Regions from separate parts of the Paenibacillus sp. 01T424 genome, predicted to be linked through region 2. Evidence: predicted binding sites of a transcription regulator. Region 2 holds the regulator's gene; each other region holds the start of a gene.
The links. Region 2 encodes LexA, which represses DNA repair genes until DNA is damaged. Its sites were predicted from a motif close to CGAACATATGTTCG; they were not measured.
Positions count from the first base shown of each region.

Region 1: a site for LexA is predicted at 2,673-2,686, ahead of AC1DPK_RS18770 (YhjD family protein). Genes of this name have one in related genera too.
Region 3: a site for LexA is predicted at 2,805-2,818, ahead of recA (recombinase RecA). Genes of this name have one in related genera too.

Region 1 is NZ_JBFTPZ010000025.1:15,949-20,192, forward strand. It holds gene AC1DPK_RS18745 (helix-turn-helix transcriptional regulator) at 1-272, opposite strand, end outside; gene AC1DPK_RS18750 (DUF86 domain-containing protein) at 423-842, opposite strand; gene AC1DPK_RS18755 (Dabb family protein) at 995-1,282, opposite strand; gene AC1DPK_RS18760 (hypothetical protein) at 1,393-1,659, shown strand; gene AC1DPK_RS18765 (cupredoxin domain-containing protein) at 1,729-2,118, opposite strand; gene AC1DPK_RS18770 (YhjD family protein) at 2,254-2,655, opposite strand; gene AC1DPK_RS18775 (hypothetical protein) at 2,901-3,137, opposite strand; gene AC1DPK_RS18780 (GNAT family N-acetyltransferase) at 3,254-3,829, opposite strand; gene AC1DPK_RS18785 (class I SAM-dependent methyltransferase) at 3,959-4,244, shown strand, end outside.
Region 2 is NZ_JBFTPZ010000036.1:18,501-22,744, reverse strand. It holds gene glnA (type I glutamate--ammonia ligase) at 1-110, shown strand, start outside; gene AC1DPK_RS24165 (hypothetical protein) at 629-1,258, shown strand; gene AC1DPK_RS24160 (sporulation protein YjcZ) at 1,370-1,480, opposite strand; gene AC1DPK_RS24155 (hypothetical protein) at 1,637-1,813, shown strand; gene lexA (transcriptional repressor LexA) at 2,126-2,746, opposite strand; gene yneA (cell division suppressor protein YneA) at 2,905-3,279, shown strand; gene AC1DPK_RS24140 (ABC transporter ATP-binding protein) at 3,440-4,159, shown strand; gene AC1DPK_RS24135 (ABC transporter permease) at 4,149-4,244, shown strand, end outside.
Region 3 is NZ_JBFTPZ010000027.1:25,018-29,261, forward strand. It holds gene rny (ribonuclease Y) at 1-720, opposite strand, end outside; gene AC1DPK_RS19730 (regulatory protein RecX) at 902-1,606, opposite strand; gene recA (recombinase RecA) at 1,686-2,735, opposite strand; gene AC1DPK_RS19740 (competence/damage-inducible protein A) at 2,994-4,244, opposite strand.

The DNA.
Region 1 (4,244 bases), on a different contig from region 2:
TTTTTTGGGAAAAGCTCATCCGCCTCAGCTGTCAGCTCATACGCATGGAGCGGTCTGCCCATGGCTTGCCGCACCGATACGATATTCACGCTGCCTTCGCTCTCTAGTGCATACATATGCCGCCTGATTGCCATTTCCGTTAGTCCGAGCTCGCTTGACAAGGAACCAGCATTCAATCTGCCGCCTGTTTTCAGCAGCATCAATATGCGCTCTCGCGTGGAATGATCGCCGCGCGAAGCTGCCGTTATATCTGATGCACTTGCCGTTTTCATCCGCTTCAACCCTTCACCACCTTTGCAGGCTTGATAGCGTCATTGTAACGTATTTTTAGTTTTTCGTAAATCAAGCGTAAAACAATCATAAAGTCATAATCTATGCTTGCTCTGCAATCGTAATGGTTTACATGCAAATAGCAAAAACGCCTACAGCTCGCGTTCTAAATAATCATCAATCGATTGCTTAAAGGCAGGCAGCAGAGTAGTAAGCGTCTTCGTAAGCGGATGAAGCTCAGTTCTCGGCCAAACATAATAGTCCTGCACTAACGGCTTCCGAAGCTTCACCAGCTCCGTCAGCGTCGCCTGCATTTCAAGCGGAAACGCGCCTGCCTCGCCAGTAATATCGATGATGTCCTCATAGCTGCTCGCATCCCGCAAAATAAACCCGTCGATCAAGAAGCTGCCAACATCTGTTACGGTTTCAATAGCCAGATGCAGCGCTCTTTCCTGCGCCAGCCCCTCCAGCACCGTTCCCTGCCAATTAGCGGCAAGCGAGTCCAGCGCCGAAGCAATTTCAGTAATCGAATTCAACCTTACCGCTATTTGTTCACGATTCACATAATACATCAATCAGTCGCCCGCTTTCAGCCTTGCTTCTTTTTTTTCCCTTTGCGTTTCAGCCACGCCACCATAATAATGCTGCTAAATATGATAACAAGCAAATAAGTAAATATTTCGTATACATCCCTCATGTCGCTCATAACTGCTCAACCTGCCTCTCAGCTTTCAAAATCAACGCTGACGGAAGCTTCACGAACTTGCATCATGTGTTCAATAACTTTTTTATGTACAGGATGCACTTGATACACTTCTAGCGCTTCCAAAGATTCGAACTTCGTAATAAGAGCGATATCGTAAGAACGCTCCGAATGCACAACATCCACGCCAACCTCAATCGACTTTAATACTTCGATTTGCCCTTCCATATCCCTAAGCACTTGTGCGGTACGCGCTACGCTCTCTGCGCTGCCATCTTTTAATTTAAAAAATACGATATGAGTAAGCATTATTTAGTTCCTCCTCTAATATTGACGCATAACTTTTGTCTATTTGTCACATAATAACCTATGCAGTCGCATTACGGCAATCTTTAACACGAAGGGGCTCGGTGTACGTTATGCGCTATCCGGTTACAATTGTTGCAACAATTATTGGACTAGCTATCTGCTTGTTCAACTCCACGGGTTACGACCCGCACAATCTTGTTTTCTTCATGTTTAGCATTCCCGCTTGGGTCGTTGATTTATTTGTTGACGTGCACGAGGTTAACGTCTTGCTCATGTATGTGCTTACTGTTGCTACATGGGCGCTGCTTGGCTTTCTCGCCGACGTTCTAATCGTACGCAGTCGTGATAAAGAGCATCATCCTCGTTCAGCACGATAGCTTTATTTTAGGCAAAAAGGAGCCTTTCGGCTCCTTTCTCATTTCTACAGCACATGAATCAATTACGCACTAGGCTGCTTCAACCACTAAAGTCGATTCCATCGTTGTATGTCCTTGACCGCATGGAATGGAACAATAGATTCTGTAAGTACCTGGCTCTTTAAATTCCAAATCTGTTTCCGGGTGATCGTTATCCAAAGCTACTTGAAGCTCGTCAATATGCATCCCGTGGATACCGCTTTTGTTGGAAAGTTTTAGTCTAACTTTGTCTCCAACTTTAACTTTGTACTCTTTTTGATCAAATACAAAATCGTTGGACGCTACAACCTTCAATAAAGTCATGCCCTCTGGCAACGAGGCAGACTCATCAACCGGCTTAGCTGGCAGTGCGAATGTGAGCAAATATAAGCCCAGCAAAGACGCCGCTGCGAATACAGTAAACATAATCCACTTATGCATTGCTATGTGCTCCCCTTTGCGATCATAATGTCTACCTCTTATATTACATAAGATCGTCCGAAGTTCTCAACCTTAAACTACGGAAAGCTGAAAAGTTTTTTTGTTATTTTGACAAAACCATGAACAATTACAAAATTAGCTGGACAAATACTGTTTTAACACCCGTTCAGACTCCGCTTTTACAAAGCCCCAGAGCATAAAAAAACGATGATGGTACCCTCTGCACACATATTCGGCATGCAAACCATCGGCTTCGCGCTTCTCCTCATACACCTTTATTCCTGTTTCGCGGAATTTCCTTCTAATTCCAGCGAGGTCAAGCAGCACCCGATCCTGCATGCCGCGCATCATCGATTCATAAAACCGCGGCAGTTTAATGGCTGAAGTGCCGATCACACGTATATCATGATCCAAAATACGCATAACAATGCCAAGCAAAACGTACTGCTTCACCAGCACAAGCTCTTCCTCGGTCTGTATCGGTGGATTAGCTGCCATTCTGACTTTTCCGCGGGCTTCTTCCTCTTTAGCGGCCATTGCCACCCCTCCAAATAAGAACGTTTGTTCTTATTATAGCGAGGAGCGAGGATTTGATGCAAGTTAATTTACTAATACCCAAAAGTTAACTTTTAATCCTGCTTGGCACGACTGTTTGTGAGTCATTGATTCGTATCCGTTGCATGACATAGGCATAAATCAATTTTTACCAAACCCAATGTAATGCAACATGCTTTCATTATGTACGTCTTCATATTACCATAGTAAAATCACGAAATTCAAAGTCAACTAACCTGCTTCTCCCAAACCAAACAACCCCTATAAATACAAAAGGAACCATCGCTGTAATTCGCGTGATTCCTTCGGTGTTTCTTATTCAGCTTCGCCTGCTTCTCCTGCAAAGTAGGTGTACGTTTGATCGTTGGATTGACGCCCAGCCAGCTGCCCCGCAGTGCATCCGGCGTCATGCGCCCTTGCTGCGCCAGCTTCTGCCTTGCTTTTCTCGCCTTGCTAATAGACATTAGTAATGCCTCCCAAAAAAAGTATTATAAAGCAGCACCGCCGAGCAAGTATACATTTAGCTTCCTGCGGCTCGCTTCCTCCTATTATACGATGAAAACGTCCTTTGCGAAAGACGCTAACGTGCGTGCAATAATTCAAACTCCTTGCGCAGCATCGTAAATACAAGCAGCTCAATAAAATTCCCATCCTCAAACTCAAATTCCCTTGGCTGACTATCCTGTTTGAAACCGAGCTTACAGAGCAAGTTGATCGATGCAGTGTTTGACGGATCTACCTTTGCCTCGATGCAATGGAGCTTCATGCTGTTGAAGCCAAAAGCGATAATGGGCGCCGCTACCTCACTCATAATCCCTTTCCGCCAGTAGTTTGGAGATAGATCATAACCTAAATCCGTACGCGCATGCTCCTTCAAGTAATGTAAAAACCCACAGGTGCCGATTACTTTACCCGAGCTCTTCTCTTCAATTATCCATCTGATGCCTATTTGTAGAGCATAAATCTCCAAATGCCAATTCATTTCCTGCCATGCCTCGTCTTCTGCCGAGAAAGGCAGCAGCGGTGTATATTTGACAACATCATCATTGGAATAGAGCTCAAACAATTCATGCACATCCCGCTGCTCTGTTTTTCGCAAAATAAAACGATCCGTCTCTATTCGCGGAAACGTCTGAAATGAGAATGACGCACCCATCTATTCAACCCCTTTTCCCATCATACAAACACGTAAAATACATAATCTTTCCCTTGCATCATAAGCTTGAAAAATGAGCCTTGCATGTGAACTTGCCATATAATCACGTTTGCGGGAGGAAAATAATGCATGTTAAATCCAAATGAACACAGCCGCGAAGAAGCACGCTTCTTCACATCGACTGATCCGAGGATAGATACGCTTATCTATCCTTTGCCTGAAACCTGGTGGAGCCGTCCCTATGAGTATGAATGGTGCCGAACGCTCATTTCACCAAATGATATCGTACTGGATGCAGCCTGCGGCATTTCGCACCCATTAAAATTTTATTTGGGTGGCGTTTGCAAGGAGGTGCATGCTTGCGATTTCGATGCGCGCATTAGCTCGTGGGAGGCTATTTCTCAGGAAGTTATTC
Region 2 (4,244 bases):
TGGGTGATCATGCTCTTGCTCATTTCTACGAGCTTAAAGAAATTGAGTGGGATATGTACCGCACACAAGTTCACCAATGGGAACGCGATCAGTATTTAACGCTATACTAAAATTCAAAAACCTCAACGCTGCTGGCGTTGAGGTTTTTTTTGCGTACAGTTATACAGCTGAAATAAAGCCTAATGAAGTGAAGGCACAGGCATATGTTAATCATGTGTCGATAAGTAACCTATATCATCGCTCAGCAACGTCTAAGATGCGCTGAGTTTGGTTTTAAAGATTATTAGAGCCATAATTAAGCAGTGGACTCAAATCGCGCCTAAAGAAAAGTATACAGGTCTAAGAGCTACGGTCTAGTGCTTATATGTCGATGATATATATGCGTTATTAGTAAAATAAACTTTTATAGGATCAGTCAAATACATGGATAATGTGTTTGTGGCTGGTCTTTTTTAGGTTGACTAGAGCCAGTACCACATAGAGTTAGTACTATTCGGGTGGTTATATTGTTGTTATATTCATAACAGTTAATCAACCCAAGCTAATAAACGAAATCGTGACATATATCTTAAACTCAAAAATGACCTAACTATAACCTGGATAATCAAAGATAAATGAGGTGAGCATCATGACAGAAACTAGAATAGATGAAGAAACCAATGGCAGTATTTATGTGTTGCTTACGGACACGGGCACATGGTTTACTCGAATGATCAAATTATTTACTGGTGCACCCTATAATCACGCTTCACTTGCACTGGATATAAATCTGAAGAATATATACAGCTTTGGGCGTAAACGTGCGAACAACCCGCTAATCGCTGGATTTGTCAAAGAAAACGTCTATACTGGAACGTTTCGATATTTCCCTAATACGCGCTGTGTTCTTCTAAAGATTGCTTTATCAGAAAAACAACATGCCGCATTGCTTCAATACATTCGTGAGTTTGAAAAAAATAAAGAAAATTACCGATACAATTTAATCGGATTGTTAGGTGTACTGCTTGAGCTTAATATCGAGCCAACAGATTCATATTTCTGCTCCCAGTTTGTTGCTGAAGCCATGCGGAGCAGTGGTATAAACTTGTGGGAACGACCATCCGCGCAAGTTACACCTCATGATTTTCTTAAACATGAGCAAATGCAAATTGTATATGAAGGATTACTTTATGATTATCCGAAACTTGACCGCAAGAAGCTAATACGAATTTCTAATTTAAGAACAACAGCAGTATTGCTAAGAAAACGTGTAATTTAAAATCTCTCCATCTAAATAACAAAGTAGTGGTTGAAAGGAGCATGAATAGCAAAAAGAAGATCCATCAAATGGATCTTCTTTTGTTAATATGAAGAATGGCTCAAATACGAATTAATATCCGAAGCCAAAGCCGCCGCAACTGCAAGCAATGATCACCAGTAGAATGAATAATACTAAGATGATTCCTAAGCTTGAGAAAGCTCCACCCACGTAACCGGACATTTTTCAATGCACCTCCTTACGAGTTGAATACACAGTATGTTATGCGTRATAAATTCATAGTGATTGGGTGTTTGTCATTTGCTGATTAATTGATGCAGGCATTGCGTTTTTAAGTTAAAGAAGCAGGTTTGTATAAATAATTAGCCTCAGCTTTATATGTACGACTTTACAGAGTATACGGATGCTGCTGTAAATTCATTAGAATTATATACACAATTGTCCGATTGGGAAAATTATTGGCAGGAGACCGATGCTTATTTTCCTTATATCATTACTGTGAACGACGAGATCGCTGGTTTTGCATTAACCAAAAAAGTAACTGAATATGACTGACACTATAATTTACTTGCACATTTTTTTATTATGCGAAAATATAGAAGATCTGGTGTTGGTAAACAAGCAGCTAAGCTAGTTGTACAAAAGCATAAAGGAGAGCGGGAGCTGTATCAGCTTGAACGTAATGTTCCCGCACAACAATTTTGGACCCATGTCATTGGAGAGCTCACAAATCAGAATTTTGTTGAAAGACTTGAGAATGGCAGACGTTACCAAACCTTTAAGCAAGAAAGTTAATGTAATAGCCAAAGAAAAGGCTGAATCAACGTCGTTGATTCAGCCTTTTCTTTATGTACATATTAATTGGTATTAATGAATATCACGGAAAAGTCCAATGACTTTACCTAGAATCGTTACATTTTGAAGTAATATAGGCTGCATTGTGGAATTTTCCGGCTGCAAACGAATATGATTTTTCTCTTTGTAAAATGTTTTGACTGTTGCTTCGTCGTCCTCAGTCATTGCAACTACGATCTCACCATTGTTTGCCGTTTGCTGTTGACGAACGATAACATAATCTCCGTCATGAATACCTGCTTCAATCATACTCTCGCCCATGACATTCAATATAAAAACACTGCTGTCACCAACAAAATGGGAAGGAAGCGGGAAATATTCTTCAATATTTTCTGTAGCAGTAATCGGCACACCAGCGGTAACTTTACCAACAATAGGTACTCTAGCTACGGAAAGCGGGATAATGCCATCAGAGCCTTCTTGATCCAAAATTTCAATAGCACGCGGTTTAGTAGGATCTCGGCGTATTAAACCTTTTTTCTCTAGACGGTCCAAATGACCGTGAACGGTTGAACTGGACAACAATCCAACAGCTTCGCCGATTTCTCGAACGGAGGGTGGATAGCCTTTCTCCCGAACTTCATTCTTAATAAATTCAAGAATTGAATGTTGTCGGTTAGAAATCTTCGACACTGCAATCACTCCATTAGTAGGTTTGCAAAAAATTATAACATAGAACTCGAGTTCGTACAAACATAAGTTCTTAAGTACAGAGGTTCGTATTTTTTCGTTGACACCAAACGTTTGTTCGTGTAATCTAAAAACAGAACAAACGTTTGGGGTGTTGATAAATGATAACTAGTCCAAGTTTTTATAGAACCATTCATAAACAAGATACGAACAAAGCAACAAAGGTCAACCGCTTGATTAGGCATTTCATAAAGCGTCATACTGTTAAGCTCGTCGTTTGCACTGCTGTGTTTTTCTTATTGTTTACGAGCTTCCTACTTATGGGGACATACGCTTCGAGTAATACTCCCGAAGCCGCTTCCGCGGAAGAACAAATTATTAGGGTGCAATCAGGTGATACACTCTGGAATATTGCAAAACAAGTTTCAGATGGCAGCCATGATATCAGATATATCGTATATTTGATTAAAGATCGGAATGATCTGCAATCAACAGTTATAAAGCCAGGACAGAAGTTAATTATTCCTAGCATTTAGCTTGATTTTCCATTACAATTCAATAGTTCATACAAAAAATTACTTTCTATTTAAAGTAGATGCAGGCCAATCTACTTCTTTAGAAAGTTTTTTTATGTTTACTGCAGGGTTAACCCTTGGTTTTGCCGTCTATTAAAGGGGACTGAAAGGAGATGCTATTTTGTTACGAGTTGAAGAGTTATCCCACTCATTTATGAATGGGCATGAAACGACCGCTGTACTGCAGAAAATAAGCTTTCACGTACATAAGGGAGAAATGATTGCGTTGTTAGGGAGCTCCGGTTCCGGTAAATCTACTTTACTGAACTTAATGGCTGGCTTAATGAAGCCTACAGAAGGCCAAATCTTTATTGCGGACCATAATATTGTAACGATGAATGAAAACCGCTTGGCAGAGTTTAGACGGAAGCATATCGGATTTATTTTTCAAGCGTATGAGTTGATAGCCAACTTGACGGTTAGGGAAAATGTGGAGCTTCCGCTTGTATTTCAATCGATGCATCCTTCAATACGGAAGAAAAAAGCTCTTTCGTTATTAGAGCAGGTAGGAATTCCTGATAAAGCAGAGTTATTCCCATCTCAGCTCTCGGGAGGACAACAACAGCGTGTCAGTATTGCAAGATCATTGATAACAGAGCCATCGGTTATTTTTGCGGACGAGCCTACCGGTAATTTGGATACCAAAACAGAGGAAGAAATTATTATGATTTTGAAGCAGTTGAATAAAACGATGGATACTACCTTTATTATCGTAACCCATGAACGTGAGGTAGCAGCACAAACGGAAAAAATTATCACGCTGCGAGATGGTTATCTCGTAACGGATCAGGAAGCCGCACGAGAAAGTATGCTTGCGGGGGGAATTCAAATTGAGAATTAGTGATATTTCAAGATTATCATGGGATCAGGTAAGGCGTAGAAAGGTTGTAACGGCATTATGCGCTGCGGGTATTTCTATTGGATGC
Region 3 (4,244 bases), on a different contig from region 2:
GATAATAAGATCGATACCAGTCAATGTTTCCAAAGCACGGATATTACGGCCTTCACGCCCAATAATACGGCCTTTCATTTCTTCATTAGGCAAGGTTACGACGGAAACCGTCGTCTCAGCCACATGATCTGCCGCACAGCGCTGAATAGCTAGTGATATAATATCACGGGCTTTCTTATCGGCCTCTTCTTTCGCTTGCTGCTCGATCTCTTTAATCATCTGTGCTGTCTCATGTCGTACTTCCTGTTCAACATTGGATAAAATGATCGATTTCGCATCTTCCGTTGTCAGACTCGATATACGTTCCAATTCACTTAACTGTTGCTTGTAAATGGAGTCGATCTGCTCTTGCGTTTCTTCGATCCGTTTTTCTTTGTTGGCTACAGTTTCTTCTTTGCGTTCTAGCGCTTCTAACTTTTTATCCAGCGACTCCTCTTTTTGGAGCAAACGTCTTTCCTGACGTTGAGCCTCGTTGCGACGTTCACGAATGTCTCTCTCGGCTTCGGAACGAAGTTTGTGGACTTCATCTTTTGCCTCTAGCACAGTTTCTTTCTTCTGAGCTTCCGCTTCTTTTTTCGCATTTTCTACGATTACAATAGCAGCTTGCTCAGCACTTGAAATTTTGGCCTCGGCAATCGACTTTCGAATAAAATAACCAATCCCAAAGAATATTGCGCCAACAAAGAGACAGATCAAGATCCAAATGATCTCATTAGGCATCTTGTTCACCTCCTTGTTGCATACACCAAGGCACTGCTTGGGATGATATTAGGTTTTCAACCGGCTTCAAACCGTTTAAACATTTACTAATTTGACGAAAATAATCGTATTGAATCAACTTTTGGAAGGAAAATTGATTCAATAATGAAGGAATACAACCTCATTTTATCTTTTCGTAAAATCAATTGTCAAGCAAAAGCCCATCATCTTCCTCGAATGAGTCTTCTTCCCCATCCAGATCGATCGACTTTATCACGTCTTTCACGATATCTCCCGGAAAGCCGCTGCGCATTAAATACCCCATAAGCTTACGTTTTTTCTCAAATGGTTCGCCTTTTAAAGATCGCCATTTCTTCTCCGCAGCCTTCTTAGCAGATGCTAATTCCACTTTCTGGTCCAGTGAACCGATTGCTTCTGCTGCGGCTTCTTTCGACACGCCTCGCTGTTGCAGCTCTTGCTGAATGAACCGTCGACCCTTTAAGCGATTCTTAAGCCGGCTGGTCGCAAATTGGCGTGCATATTGTTCATCATCCACAATATGCTCTCTTTCTAAACGGTCAAGGGCATACTGAATATTGTCAGCTTCAAAAAACTTGCGATTCAAATATTGCTCAATCTGCTTTCTCGTTCGCGGTCTAGCTCCCAAATATGCGATAGCCATTATATATCCCCGATAACGCTCATCTTCCATTCGTATTTCATCGGCCTGAGCTTCGGTTACAACTTGTCCCTTGGTCAATCGATAACGAATCAATATATCTTCATGCACGGACAGAATAGCTTTCTCTGACTCGGCAAAAAGATGGTATAACTTCCGTTCTTTTTTGTCTTGCTTAACGGATAATATCATCCATTCTTCTTCGGTTCTTGAATGGCTTTCGGTCATACGGTACATCCTCTCTAAACACAGCTTCGCCGTCCCTAACAGGACGGCGAAGCATCAACACGTATAATTGCCGGACAATTTATTCTAGATCTTCGAACTCTTCATCGTCTTCATCAGGTTTGAAATTAGCCTGAGTTGCTGCTGCAGACAAGTTGCTCGCATCGCGAATTTGCTTTTCAATAACTTCGGCAACATCCTTGTGATCTTTCAAATATTGCTTCGCATTCTCACGACCTTGGCCCAGACGCTCGCCATTGTAAGAGAACCATGCTCCGCTCTTCTGAACGATATCCATCTCAACACCGATATCAACAAGTGTACCTTCTCTGGAAATACCTTCGCCGTACATGATGTCCACCTCAGCTTGCTTAAACGGTGGAGCAACCTTGTTCTTAACAACCTTAATACGAGTACGGTTACCTATCATGTCATTGCCTTGCTTCAGCGTCTCAATACGACGTACGTCAAGACGTACGCTTGAGTAGAATTTCAATGCGCGTCCGCCTGGTGTTGTCTCGGGGTTACCGAACATAACGCCGACTTTCTCACGCAATTGGTTAATAAAGATCGCAATTGTTTTCGATTTGCTGATTGCTCCCGATAGCTTTCTCAAAGCCTGAGACATCAGACGAGCTTGAAGACCTACGTGAGAATCACCCATGTCGCCTTCGATTTCAGCTTTCGGTACGAGTGCCGCAACGGAGTCAATAACGATAATATCTACCGCGCCGCTTCTTACAAGAGCTTCGGCAATTTCCAAAGCTTGTTCGCCTGTATCAGGCTGCGAAAGCAATAGCTCATCAATATTTACACCAAGCTTGCTTGCATAAAGCGGGTCAAGCGCATGCTCGGCATCGATAAAGGCAGCTTGTCCGCCAATTTTTTGAACTTCAGCAATCGCGTGAAGCGCAACTGTCGTTTTACCAGAAGATTCTGGTCCATATATTTCGATAACCCGTCCACGCGGTAATCCGCCTATTCCCAAAGCAATATCTAGAGCAAGCGAACCGCTAGGCACGGTCTCAACTTGCATGTGTGTGGATTCTCCCAATTTCATGATGGAGCCTTTACCAAATTGTTTCTCAATTTGACGCAAAGCCATTTCTAGTGCAGCGCGACGATCCGACAAGAAACTCACATCCTTCTTTATTTATAATTTTATGATACCTTTTTTCCGGCAGGTTGACAAGCATTTTTTCGAACATACATTCGCCTTTTCGCTTCGCCCCCTTAAATGGACATAAAAAAACCGCAGCAAAGATAATCTTCGCTACGGTTCTTCCGATAACTAAGCTTTATTATAACGGTCAAACCGTCAATTGACAAACATTATTTATGGCAATCATCCATTTACCAAACATGCATCTGCCATTCCTAATCAGCAAAATTACCGTGCTTGCAGCGCAAGCCACAAACGATACAAAGCAGACTTTACTGCTCGCATTCTTATCATGCCTCTGCCGCCGCTCAAATTCAGCGTATGAACAGCGGTCGGTTTGCCGCGCTCGGCAATTCCTACATAGACAAGCCCCACTGGCTTGCCTTCTGATTGTGCTGGTCCAGCAACTCCTGTCAAAGAAACGCCAAAATCAGCATCGGAGAGTTCTCGAACCCGCTCTGCCATTAAAGCGGCAGTCGAATCGCTAATCGCTCCAGGAGCCCCTTCGCCTTCAAGTTGAGTCATCGGAATGCTGAGCATATGATGCTTCATTATATTGGTGTAGGTGACAACCCCTCCTACGTACTCTCCACTGCTTCCAGGAACGTTTGTAATTAGCTCGGCAAGCAAACCCCCACTAATGCTTTCCGCGCTCGCCAGCTTGCGTCTTGAGGCTCTCAGCAGTTGTATAACCTCCTCCTCAAGAGGGATATCCTGCTCTGCATACAAATACTCGCCTACCCGATTCTTAATCTGCTGCACACTTTTATCGATTTTCAGATCAGCCTCAATGGAAGAGCTCGCTTTGGTCGATACGCGTATCGAAACCTCGCCTTCCTTTGCATAAGGTGCGATCGTAGGATCAAGCTGCCCATCAATTAGATCCAGAAGCTTAGCTTCGAGGTTGGATTCACCTATCCCCGCAAACTTTAAAATGCGAGAATAAAGCGGATTGGCCTCTCCCAACATCGAACGCAGCCACCCTTCGCCGGCGCCTTCCATCATCGGCTTCATTTCACGCGGCGGTCCCGGCAGCAGCAAATAAAGTGTTCCATCAACAGACAAACCGTTGCCAACTGCTAAGCCTGTTGTATTTTCCAACGGAACCCCGCCATCGATCATCAAAGCCTGACGACGATTGCTCTCCACCATATGAATGCCGCGCGAGCTGAACATCTGCTCAATTGCTGACATAGACGGCTCATGAATACTCAGCTCACGGTTCAAATAATCAGCTAATACATCTTTTGTAAGATCATCTTGTGTTGGTCCGAGTCCGCCAGTAAAAACAAGCAAATCCGCTCGGCTTCTGCCGATCTCAATGGCTTGCCTCAGGCGAGCAGAATTATCCCCAACTACAGTCTGAAAATAGACGTCTACACCCAACTCTGCAAGCTTCTGCGATAAGTATTGGGCATTCGTATTAACAATTTGCCCGAGCAGCAGCTCTGTCCCGACTGCAATAATTTCTGCTTTCAT